Regions from separate parts of the Pseudovibrio sp. JE062 genome, predicted to be linked through region 3. Evidence: predicted binding sites of a transcription regulator. Region 3 holds the regulator's gene; each other region holds the start of a gene.

The links. Region 3 encodes PhoB, which activates phosphate uptake and scavenging genes when phosphate is short. Its sites were predicted from a motif close to TGTCATNNANCTGTCAT; they were not measured.
Region 1: PJE062_RS23695 (esterase-like activity of phytase family protein) is a predicted target of PhoB. The motif match lies at 2,696-2,712, and genes of this name have one in related genera.
Region 2: PJE062_RS06080 (UDP-2,3-diacylglucosamine diphosphatase) is a predicted target of PhoB. The motif match lies at 2,492-2,508, and genes of this name have one in related genera.

The regions. Positions count from the first base shown of each region.
Region 1 covers NZ_DS996816.1:83,277-87,488, reverse strand. Annotated here, with positions in the region: gene PJE062_RS23695 (esterase-like activity of phytase family protein) at 394-2,616, opposite strand; gene PJE062_RS23690 (YafY family protein) at 2,739-3,488, opposite strand; gene PJE062_RS25885 (hypothetical protein) at 3,560-3,889, shown strand; gene PJE062_RS23680 (DNA alkylation repair protein) at 3,882-4,212, shown strand, end outside.
Region 2 covers NZ_DS996806.1:372,692-376,903, forward strand. Annotated here, with positions in the region: gene PJE062_RS06070 (OmpP1/FadL family transporter) at 183-1,451, shown strand; gene PJE062_RS06075 (SDR family oxidoreductase) at 1,512-2,291, opposite strand; gene PJE062_RS06080 (UDP-2,3-diacylglucosamine diphosphatase) at 2,558-3,364, shown strand; gene PJE062_RS06085 (glycosyltransferase family 1 protein) at 3,361-4,212, shown strand, end outside.
Region 3 covers NZ_DS996809.1:329,669-333,880, forward strand. Annotated here, with positions in the region: gene PJE062_RS13935 (GcrA family cell cycle regulator) at 153-713, shown strand; gene PJE062_RS13940 (GNAT family N-acetyltransferase) at 810-1,280, opposite strand; gene phoB (phosphate regulon transcriptional regulator PhoB) at 1,358-2,053, opposite strand; gene phoU (phosphate signaling complex protein PhoU) at 2,274-2,978, opposite strand; gene pstB (phosphate ABC transporter ATP-binding protein PstB) at 3,014-3,817, opposite strand; gene pstA (phosphate ABC transporter permease PstA) at 3,870-4,212, opposite strand, start outside.

The DNA.
Region 1 (4,212 bases), on a different contig from region 3:
GCAAAGGGGGCGTAGTAGAAGCCCGTTTTTTTAGGGGTATCTGTCTGTGAAGTGGAATAACTCAAGTTAGTGGCTTGTGCATCCTTTGCATTAACTTGCGCGAAACTTGTGCTTTGATCTATTTGCACAGTTGTTTGTGGTGTATTTAAATTAGATATAGGCATATGTGCACCGAGTTTATTGAGAATCAGAAGTATTTATCTGACTTCACTATTGGTGCGTTGCTTGGGTGGCTGTTGTATTATTTGATACAGCACGTATAGATTGTTTATACGTGATAATATCTACCTGATTTAAGGCTGCGGAGGGACACCGCCAGAATTTTCCAATCACGGCATTGAAAAACCCGGCGAAATGTTCCGCCGGGCTGTTCTTCATTCAGTTGTGTTGCTCTTAGTTCAGCTGTGCTGCATCGCCCATGGAGAAGAAGAGGCTTTCTCCGCTGGCATCATCTACGCCGTCATTGTCGGTAGAGACGAGGATGCGGCCATCGTTGGTGATAGCCAGCCCTTCCACCTTATCTGGTGTCCAGCCATTGGTTGCGGACATGGCTGGCAGCAGATCGAGAACGACTTTCTTGGTCAGCACTGGAAGTTCGGTGCCGTGTGGTGCAGGCGTGATGCCTTGCAGTGAGATCGTGGTTACCTGCTTGATGGCTGCTTCCTTACCGCCTTTGTTGTCACGCTCCAGAATAGCGAACTTGCCATTGCCGAGAGCTGTGATTTCGGAGAGGCCAACCCAACCACCGGCGGAACTGCGTGGCGCGTCCAGCGGGTAGTGAACGAAGCCCCAGCTTTCATCCTCAGGGTTGTAGATGCCGATTTTGGTCATGCCTTTCGGATCGTCGTTCCACTCACGCTGAACTGCAACGGCTACGAGGGTTTTGCCGTTCACCTCAAACTCGGCCACGCCTTCCAGTGAGAAGCGCTTGGCTTGTGCGATAAGGCTTGCTGGCAGTTTGATTTCTTTCTGGATCTCACCATTGGCAGAGGCCTGAAGCAGGTAGTGTTCCATTTCCTTCTTCGCATTGCCTTCAGATGCCAGCCAGAAGCCACCCTCTTTGCGCAGGGCGATGCCTTCCAGATCGTACTTTTTCGCGGTGCCGCCTGTCAGATCCATGTGGCCTGTGATTTCAACAGGCTGTTTGGAAACGTCCAGCGTGAAGATGCGGGCTTTGTCGTAGAAGCTGTCAGAGACGGCGTAGAGTTTGTTGGCATCGTCTTTATCTGCCACCATGCCGGAGATTGCGCCCCAGCCGATTGGTGCGTTGGTTTCCGGATCAATGTTGGAGACCAGCTGCGGGTACTCAGCAGAGGTTGCGCCAAACTCGTAGAGGCCAACGTGGGCGCGGACTTTGTCTTCCACATTGTCCTTCTCGTTGGCGACAACGAAGAGATTGCGGGACGGTATCGCCAGCAGGCCTTCTGGGCCAATGTGAGTTGGCAGGAACTGGACGAACTCAGGTTTACCGCCCGTGTCGCGATAGACCGCGACGAAGTTTCCGCGCTCGGAGTTTACGAAGATCAGGGTTTCTCCGCCGAACTTGCCAACAGTTACGCCCTCAGGCTCAGTACCCTTCTTGTGTGCGCGCTTGGCAGGGTAATGCCCGTGGGACATGGCCAGATGTTCCATCTGGTTGCCGCTGTCGAACTCGATGGTGCCGTCTTTGTTCCAGATGGTGAAACCACGAGAGCCGCCTTTGTAATCCCCTTCGTTGGCTGTCACGAAGCGATTGCCATCAATCCAAGCCACAGCATCCGGTTCCCGAGGAACGTCCACCTTCGAACCAGAGGCATCAGAGAGACGCGCCTTCTTAACCGGCACGTTTTCAGCGGTTGCTGTACCGGCTGAGAAGTGGTTGATTATCTTGCCGGAATCCAAGTCCACGATGGCGAGGTGGTTATTTTCCTGAAGAGTTACAACAGCTTCGCCCTTGCTGTTGATGGCGACGTATTCTGGTTCTGGGTCATCGCCACCTTCTGCCGCAAGGCCTGTCATTTCCACGGTGCGCACGGCATCGCAGTTTGTCGGCATGCCGTTGTTGTCCAGATCGAAGATGGTCAGGAAACCTGCTGGCAACTGAGGTAAAGCGCCGTCGTTCAGGTCTTCGTCACGCTCGTTTTCAATAGCAATCGCGAGGAACTTGCCGTCTTTGGAGACAGCCACAGAGTCAGGCTGGCCTTTGACATCGCACTTTGCGGTGATCTGTTTGGTCGCCAAATCGATGACAGCGAGGTAGCCGGACGGCTTGGTGTAGCTTTCGGAGGTGTTTACACCTGCAAGTGCATACTTGCCTGAAATCGCTACAGAAGTGGGCTCGCCACCGAGTGCGGTACGCCCTGCTGGAACTGGCTGTGCGGCGTTGGAAGCATCGAGGAAGACGATCTCTTTCTGAGGGCCATCGGTAAAGGCGAGGGTCATGCCGTCTTCAGAAGCGGTAATGATTTCTGCCACGGTTTCCGACTTGCGGTCTACGCCTTCTGCCAATGTTTCGTAAACCGGCATGGTCGCGATGCGTTTGAAGAACTTTGCTTCAGATGCAGTTACAGCAGAAAGGCCTGCTGCCAGCATGGCAACCGAAATGCCGCCCATAAGTGAAGTGCGAAGAACGCGCATGAAAATCCCCTGTCAGAATAGTTTTGCGGTTAAGTGCTTTCTGGTTAGGGGCCCCGCATGGCAGGCCTATGAATGTTTGTTGAAGCTTTGATGACGTGGTGCGAAACCCAGAGAAACGGTGCTTAAGGTGTCGTTGGTTCTATGCCGTCGATGGCCTCTATGAAGGGTTGTCTGGGTTTTAAGGGGAAGCTTTTTGCGAGCATTTGGGCGGATTTTATGCGGTCGAGGCGGAAGGTGCGGACGGCGTTGCGCAGGTGGTCCCAGGCCATGATGTACCAGACCGGATAGCTCAGGAAGAGGTAGTGCGGTTCGATGGTACGCTGGGAGAGATTGCCGTTCTGATCACTGTACTCGATCTGGATGCATTTGCTCATCAGAAAGGCTTCGTTGATTGGGCTCATGGCGTCGCTGTCGATTTCCTCAAAGGATCCATATACATAGACCGAAGCCGTTCCGCCGATCCAGATGCGGGACTTCAGAGTGTCGACCCGTGAGCGCAGTTCCGGGGAGAAAGAGGCGATCAGTTTTCGGCGGATTGGCTTGAGATTGGCCAGCAGGAGAGGGGAGTGCATGCTCTCAGCGATGGCGAGGCTGATGAGCAGATCGATGGCCTCTTTATACTCCAGCTTGAGACGACCAACTCCCCAACGGGATTGCAAGCGAATGCCGCCGCCGCGGCCTTTGTCCGCTTCGATCGGCAGGCCGCGTTCACGGAGTAACTCCAGATCCCGGAACAGGGTTCTTTGAGAAATACCGAGTTCTTTCGCCAGATCATGGGTTGTCGGGCACTCGCCGGACTTCAGCAGTGTTTCTATTTGTTCAAGTCGATCTAAGCGCTCCAGCGCGGTTGCTCTGGTTCTCTCTGTGGTCATGAAAGAAATGTGTCATTAAATGGCATATTTGTCCATACAAACGGGTCATCGAGACTTCTAAGGAAATAATGATGACCAACCAAGTGATTGAGTTTGCTCCTTTTCATCTTGCTGCTGATAAGACGGAGGCGGATCTTGTCGCTGCGTCTGAGCGGTTTCAGAGTGAATTTCTGGATGGGCATAAGGGCTTTGTGCGTCGTTCACTTGTGAAGCATGAGGATGGTGCTTACGCTGATATTGTAGTCTGGGCGGATAGTAGCGCGAGTGAGCGGGCATTTGCTGCGGCTGGTCAGCATGAAGCTGGGCAGGCGTATTTTTCAATGATTGATATGAGCCGTGAGCATCAGCCTCGTAAAGCGGGTGCAATGGAGTTCTTTAGCGTGGTGGGGACTTATGGCTGAGCCTTTTAAAGAGGTCTTCAATCAAGCCTCTATCCAACGTGTGGCCTCTGCTTTGGCGAGGGTTCATCCTGCGTTTGACAGTGCTGGTTTTATGGTGGAAGCGCTGGAGGGATTGAGTGACCTGGAGCTAAAGGAGCGCTCACTTCATCTGGCACGTTGTCTGCGTCGTTATCTGCCGGAAGATTATAGCGATGCGCTCTGGATCATGATGGCGACGCTTTCTGCGCCGCTGGCTATGGATGACGAGCCTGTCTGGGAGCATGAAGGGGATGGGCTCTATGGTTTCATCACCATGCCGTACTCAGACTATGTTCTGCTTTATG
Region 2 (4,212 bases), on a different contig from region 3:
AATGCATGGAGCATCTACTGTCATTGATGTTTTGTGAAGGTGGGCAGGTAAACCTTTAAAACTACCAGTGCAAGAATTTGATAATATTTGGAATTCTAGTTGTAAGAGCCGAATCAATAAGTAACTCGTAACTTGATCATGGCGCTGCTTGATTGTTTTCTTGAGAACAGAAAGTACCGTGCATGTCCAGATATCTGCCCATTACGATCGCCAGTCTCTCCACGCTGCTGATTGCCTCTGATGCCTTCGCCGGTGCCTTTGCTGTTCGTGAGCAATCTGCCTGGTTCCAGGGCCTCTCCTTTGCCGGAAATGCGACAGTCTCAAAAAGCCTTTCCAGTATGTACTGGAACCCAGCAACGATGACGGGACATGACGGCATTCAGGTTGAAACTTCCCAGACCGTTGTGTTTCCTCGTGCCACGATTGATCTGGAAACAGCCACTATTGATGCGATCCCAACACCAGTGACGGGGGTTCCTTACTCCTCAGGTGATATAGGCGTGGATGCCTGGGTGCCTGCAGGGTATGGCACTTGGAAAGTGGATGAGCGCCTCACCCTTGGTGTCAGTTCCAATGCACCTTATGGCTTTGAAACGAAACCTCAAATTGAGTGGGCAGGACAGGTTTATGCCCGGTCCTCCCGTGTGCTTTCTGTCAATGTGACACCGATGGCAGCTTATGAGCTTACCGAGAAATTCTCCATTGGGGTTGGTTGGCAGCTTCAATATTTGCAGGTGAGGCTGAAGTCTGCGACGGGTGTTCCACCCATTGCTGCAAACTCTCCTACGGCGGAGCTGCGGGGTGAGGATTACAACCTTGGATTTGGTGCCACCGTTGGAGCTCTTTTCAAGCCGTGGGAAGGTACACAGCTTGGGATTGGCTATCGCTCGCCCATTGAACATAACCTCAAAGGGCGACTTGTGGTCGGTGGCAATACGCCAACTCCAATTCGCGCTAACATCATTATGCCAGAGACGGTGACGGTTTCCTTCCAGCAGGTGCTGAATGAGCGCTGGCGAGGGATGGGTACGTTTGAGTGGACGCACTGGTCACGGTTTGGCACCTTCCCGGTGTTCAATCTACAGGATCAGGTGGTTTCAGAGTTGCCGTTCCAATACAATGACGGCTACTTCATCTCGCTTGGCACGGAGTATGATTTTACCGAGAACTTTACTGGTCGGTTTGGATTGGCTTACGAATGGTCCCCGATTGATGAAGCCAACCGGACGCCGCGTTTGCCGGATGCGAACCGGTTCTGGATTAGCGCAGGGTTGAGTTACTTCTACGAGGATTGGCTGGAAGTGGATATTGGTTACTCGCACCTGTTCCCGGAAAGCGAGAGTATCAACATCAACCCGGACCATCCGTTCTATGAAGGGATTACCATTCAAGGGCCGGTGAATGACACCAATGTGGACATTGTTAGTCTCGGTGCCCGTCTGAAGTTCTAAGAGCTTTGTTCGTTCATTTGGCGCCTCCCCAGAGTGATGCTTTGGGGAGGCGGTTTTGCTTTAGAACGCGCTTGGGTAGAGGCCGCCGTCGAGCAGTAGGTTCTGGCCGGTGATGTAACCAGCATGGGCTGAACACATGAAGGCGCAGGCTTTGCCGAACTCTTCAGGATTGCCGAGACGCTTGGCCGGGATCTCTTCGGAAGACAGGCGTTTTGCTTCTTCAATGGAAATGCCGGTTTGTTCCGCCTGACGTTCAAAGCCACCTTTCAGGCGGTCGGTGTCGAACTTGCCGGGCAGTACGTTGTTGATGGTGACGTTGTGCTGTGCGTATTGACGGCAGACGCCCGCCAGAAATGCGGTGAGGCCAGCGCGGGCACCGCTTGAGAGATCCAGTCCCTCGATTGGCATTTTCACAGACATGGAGGTGATGTTGACGATGCGGCCAAATTTGCGCTCTGCCATGCCATCAATGACGGCTTTGATCAGCTCAATCGGGGTGATCATGTTCTGGATGACACCATCCTGAATGGATTGGCGATTGAGCTCTTTGAAATCGCGGCGAGGTGGGCCGCCGTTGTTGTTGACGAGGATATCCGGGTTTGGGCAGGCGTTGAGGACGGCTTGCTGGCCTTCTGGAGAGGAGATGTCAGCGGCGACGGGAGTGACAGAGATGGAGTGCTTTGTAGCCAGATCCTTGGCGATCTGATCAAGCAATTGCTCGTTGCGGCCGTTGATCACCAGATCACATCCGGCTTCTGCCAATGCTTTTGCTGTTCCCAATCCCAGCCCGCGGCTGGATGCGCAGACGATGGCTTTGCGCCCCTCAATTCCCAAGTTCATTTGAATATCCCACTGAATCAATGCGTTCTGCGAGGCAGCTTACTGGCTCTGAGGGATTTGAGCCAGTGACCATCAAGCTTAGCAAGCGAATAGAATAATCACTTGAATTGCACGGGCTTGCTTTTCTCTCCCCTAATAAACGGGGAGTAATGTTGCTTGAGGTTCAAGCAAGAAACTGCAAAGTTCGAGTAAATGTATCCTGTCATATTTGTTTCTTGTGAATCAATTTAAAGGAAAGAAGGTTTTCTTATTCCGGAGGCTTTGTGGTGACCGGGGATTCTACTAGCAAAAAGTACAGAAGCTTGTTTCTGTCTGATGTACATCTGGGCACGCGCGGATGTCAGGCAGATTTGCTGCTGGATTTTTTAAAGCACAACGATGCTGACACGGTTTATCTTGTTGGAGATATCATCGATGGGTGGCGCCTGAAACGGTCTTGGTACTGGCCTCAACTTCACAATGATGTGGTGCAGAAGCTGTTGCGCAAAGGGCGCAAGGGTGCGCGTATCGTTTACATTCCCGGCAATCATGATGAGTTCCTGCGGGACTTCTTTGGCATCCACTTTGGCGGGGTGGAGGTGGTGGACCAGTTCATCCACGAAGGAGCCAACGGCAAGAAGTATCTGGTAATTCATGGTGATCAGTTTGACGTGGTGGTGCGGCACGCCAAGTGGCTCGCATTCCTTGGAGACTGGGCTTATGTGACAGCGCTGAACCTGAACACGGTGCTGAACTACTGTCGCCGTAAACTTGGTCTGACCTATTGGAGCTTGTCTGCATGGGCAAAGCTGAAGGTGAAGAACGCGGTCAACTTCATCGGTAAGTTTGAGGAGACGCTTGTTTCTGAAGCGCAGCGGCAGAAAGTGGATGGGGTGATCTGTGGTCACATTCACCACGCGGCGGACCATGAGACCAACGGCATTCATTACATCAATACGGGTGACTGGGTGGAAAGCTGCACCGCTGTTGCCGAGAACTTTGACGGAACCTTTGAGTTGATCCGTTGGGGGGATGGCAAGCGGGCTGCTACTGAGCCTTCGAAGGAGAGTTCCGGCAGTCGGGTGGCGGCATGAGCTCGATCTTGATTGTCACCGATGCGTGGAAGCCTCAGATCAACGGTGTTGTGCGGACGCTGGAGCGGTTGGCTGTTGAGTTGCGCCGCATGGGTATTCGCGTTGAGTTTCTGACACCGCAGTCGTTTCATAGCGTACCGATGCCATCTTACGGAGAGATCCGGCTGAGTCTGACGCTGCCTCATATCGTTCGTGGGTTTATTGAAAAGTACGACTGTGATCATCTGCATATCGCGACCGAAGGCCCTTTGGGGTTGATGGCGCGGCAGGTGGCGAAGCGGGATGGGCGGATTTTCACCACGAGCTATCACACACGTTTTCCTGAGTATCTGCAGGCACGCTATCCGGTGCCGCTGTCCTTCAGTTATTCCTGGCTGCGCCGGTTCCACAACAGTGGGCAGGGATGCATGGTGGCGACGGGGACGTTGGAAGCGGACTTGCGGATGCGGGGGTTTGAGAAGCTGCTGAGATGGTCGCGTGGGGTGGATCATCAGCGGTTCCGGCCTTTACGGACTGCTCTGCTGGATCATCTGCCGGGGCCACGGTTTCTCTATGTGGGGCGTGTGGCGGTTGAGAAGAATATTGAGGCGTTTCTTCAACTGGCTTTGCCGGGCACCAAGGTGGTTGTTGGTGGTGGGCCTCAGTTGGAGGAGTTGAGACTGGCGTATCCTGAGGTGCTGTTTACAGGGCCTGTTGAGGGGGATGAGCTGGTTGAGTATTACGCCAATGCAGATGTGTTTGTGTTCCCAAGCCTGACGGATACGTTTGGCAATGTGTTGCTGGAGGCGATTGCCTGTGGGACACCTGTTGCTGCGTTTCCTGTGATGGGGCCGATTGATGTGATCGGG
Region 3 (4,212 bases):
CGCCGATATAGTACTGTGCGATAAGAGTTATACACCATCTCGTAGTTACTGAACGCTGCAAGCACACACGCTCAGGTTAGCGGCAAATTCGGATACGTCCGAGCTGAGCGAATACTGTTTTGCGCGCCACTGAAGGAAGACGGGGGCCTTTAATGAGCTGGACAGCAGAACGTGTAGAGTTACTAACCAAGCTTTGGGCAGACGGGTTAAGCGCAAGCCAGATCGCTGGGGAGCTAGGCAATGTGACCCGAAATGCCGTAATTGGTAAGGTTCACCGGCTCGGGCTTTCAGGGCGTGCTAAATCAGGGGGCGGTGCAACCAAGACGAGAAAGGCAACTGCCCCAGCGGCAAGAACAGCTTCTCCAATTAAACCGACAGTGACCGAAGCGGTCGCAGCAGCAGCTCCCTCTCCTACTCCTCGACAAGTTCAGCCAACAGTGGCAGGCGCCAACGCTCTTAAAGTTGAGCCAATTGAAACGATCGAGACCGAAATCGCTCCCGTCCCAGTCGCAGAAATCTTTATTCCGGTTTCCGAACGCGCATCCATCCTGACATTGAACGAACGCACCTGTAAGTGGCCAATTGGCGATCCGGGTTCTGAAGACTTCTACTTCTGCGGTCGTCAGTCAGATGCAGGCACACCGTATTGCGCGCATCACCGCAGCATTGCCTATCAGCCAGTCAGCGACCGCCGCAACCGCCGCGCCAGCTAAAATAGACTGACAGCAAGCGTTATGAGCCGGGTCCAGTGCCCGGCTTTTTGCTGTCTGAGTGCCTGTTTTGTAACGACTATCCGCCTGTGACTGCGTTTAGTGCTTCTGAGCGCTGAAGGTTTGGCGGGTGACGTTGCCCCAGTACGGATCGTTGTAGCTGTCTTCCTGATAGTGGCCTGAGGTGTAGTCGTTCACCACAGCGCGCCAGAAGGCGGTGGCGTGGTCAGCGCCTTCAATCTGTTTGATTTGCCAGTTGCCGGGCATCTGATCAAACAGCGCGCTGGCAAACTGCAGGCCCAGCTTGTGTCGGCGGTAGTAAGGCACGACGTAGAACTCGCAGACTTCGAACCCCTCCTGCTCCTCCTGCTTGATGGCCGCCAGTCCTGCCGGGAGGTCGTTGCTGTACACCAGATAGCCGGTGATGTTGCCTTCCAGCAGCGTGTCCTTGGCGAACAGGCCGTTGGCGTCAGGCTGTTTGTGCGTGAGAGGCGAGAACTCTGCCTCGTAAGCCTGGCAGAGATTGTCGTAGATATGAGCGGTTGCTCTATCAACCGTCTTGATTTTCATTTGTTATCCGCATTGTTTTTAGTCTGCATCTCCGGATCAGAGATGCAGTTTCATAATGCGCATATAGCAGAAATCGATTACCCGACAGCAAACTGGTCGTTGAAAGCGTATCCGGCGCCGCGGACGGTGCGGATCGGGTCTTTCATGCGGCCCTTGTTGATGGCTTTGCGCAGGCGGCCCACATGGACGTCGACAGTGCGCTCATCCACGTAAACATCATGTCCCCACACACCGTCGAGCAGTTGCTCGCGGGAGTAGACGCGGCCCGGAGCACTCATGAGGAACTCCAGCAGGCGGAACTCGGTTGGGCCGAGGTGGATTTCACGGCCAGTTCTGCGTACGCGGTGGGTTTCACGGTCCAGCTCAATATCACCGGACTTGAGCATGGTGGAGACAACTTCCGGCAATGCACGGCGGAAGATCGCTCGCACGCGGGCCATAAGCTCCGGAATGGAGAAAGGTTTGACGACGTAATCATCCGCTCCGGTTGCCAGACCACGAATGCGTTCAGACTCTTCACCACGCGCTGTGAGCATGATGATTGGCATGCGTTCGGTTTCTGAACGTGCCCGCAGACGGCGGCAAAGCTCGATACCGGAGAGGCCGGGCAGCATCCAGTCCAGCAAGAGCAGGTCCGGCTGGCTTTCCTGCAGCAGGAGTTCTGCCTCATCTCCTCTTGCGCATACGTCGACATTGTAGCCTTCCGCTTCGAGATTGTATCTCAGCAGCAGGCTTAACGGTTCTTCGTCTTCTACAATCAGTATCTTAGGCATACCCTAGTGCTCTCTTTGCACCTTCTGTTGTAAAGCAGTTTACCGTCATCACTGTGCATGTAAACCACTTTAACCTTTTGTAGTTGCGTCTTTTCTTATCAGAAACGCGAAGCCGCCCTCTGATTTGACACATGAAGTGCCGCATAATGAACCCGGCACTCCAAACCTTGTTCAACGTGGTCGCCTTCCGGGCTTGCAGCTTCCCGGAGAGCGGCACGTCTCAGACAGCGCTGCTGTCTGCCAGTTCGTCCGTTTTTGGACGATCAGCCGGAAGCTGATTTCCGGAGATCATGTAGTAGATGTTCTCGGCAATGTTGGTCGCATGGTCACCGATGCGCTCAATGTTCTTTGCACAGAACAGCAGGTGGGCGCACATGGTGATAGAGCGTGGATCTTCCATCATGTAAGTGAGCAGCTGACGAAACAGACTGGTGTACAGCGCATCGACCTCATCATCGCGCAGATGTACGCGCTGGACGACTTCCAAATCACCGGAGGTGTAGGCATCCAGAACGGCTTTGAGCTGTTCCAGCGCCAGATCAGACATGTGCTCCACGCCGACAGCAAGCTGCTTGTTGTTGAACTCACTCTCAATTGCGAGCGTCCGCTTTGCAATGTTCTTGGCCATGTCGCCAACGCGCTCCAGATCGTTGGAGATGCGCATGGCGGCGATGATGTCGCGCAGATCGCTTGCCATCGGCTGGCGGCGTGCGATCACGGAGATGCACAGCTCTTCCAGCTCGGCCTGCATGTTGTCGAGGCGCCTGTCCGCCGCAATGGTGCGGGTTGCCAGCTCGCGGTCCTGTCGCAGCAGTGCGCTGACCGCATCATGTACCAGCGTTTCTGCGAGGCCGCCCATTTCGACGACACGACCGGCCAACTCTTTCAGTTCTTCATTGAAGGACGAGACGATATGATCTTTCATCGGATGATCTCCTTAGACCTCCTTGCCTATTATTTTTAACCGAAACGGCCAGTGATGTAATCCTGCGTGCGCTGGTCTTTGGGGTTGGTGAAGATGTCGTTGGTCAGCCCCTCTTCCACCAGTGTTCCCAAGTGGAAGAATGCAGTGCGCTGCGAAACACGCGCTGCCTGCTGCATGGAGTGGGTTACGATCACGATGGTGTAGTTCTGGCGCAGCTCGTCGATCAGCTCTTCCACTTTTGCGGTGGCGATCGGGTCAAGCGCAGAACATGGCTCATCCATCAGGATCACTTCCGGAGACACAGCGATTGCGCGCGCGATGCACAGGCGCTGCTGCTGACCACCGGAGAGTCCGGTTCCCGGCTCATCCAGACGGTCTTTCACTTCCTCAAACAGACCGGCGCGCTGCAGGGAGCTGGCGACGATCTCTTCCAGATCGGCCTTGCTTTGTGCCAGACCGTGAATGCGTGGGCCGTAAGCCACGTTCTCAAAGATGGACTTCGGGAACGGGTTCGGCTTCTGGAACACCATGCCAACGCGGGCACGCAGTTCCACTACATCAATGCGTGGGTCGTAGACGTCATCGTTGTCGAGAAGGATGTCACCTTCCACGCGGCAGATATCGATGGTGTCGTTCATGCGGTTGAGGCAGCGCAGGAAGGTGGACTTGCCGCAACCGGATGGACCGATCAGCGCGGTCACCTGATTTTTGCGCACATCCAGATCCACACCATGCAGGGCCTGCTTGTCGCCGTAAAACACTTTTACGTCACGGCCACGCATTTTGAGCGTTTCGCCTTCAGCTGATACGGCTGGTGGCGCGCTTATTGTTGTATCCATTGCACTCTCGGTGTCTGTGGTCATTTCCAATGCCATGATCTTGCCTTTCAAATCACCAGCGGCGCTCAAAACGTTTACGAAGGACGATTGCGATTGCATTCATCGAGATCAGGAAGCCGAGCAGCACCATGATCGCGGCAGAGGTTTTCTGCTGGAAGGCCGGTTCGGGGAAGTCTGCCCACATGAAGATCTGAACCGGCAGCACGGTCGACGGATCCACCGGGCTTGCCGGGATATCGACGATGAAAGCCACCATGCCGATCATGAGAAGCGGTGCGGTTTCGCCCAATGCCTGTGCCATGCCGATGATAGTTCCAGTCAATATACCCGGCATTGCCAGTGGCAGCACATGGTGGAACACGGCCTGCAAGCGGGAAGCTCCAACACCCAGTGCA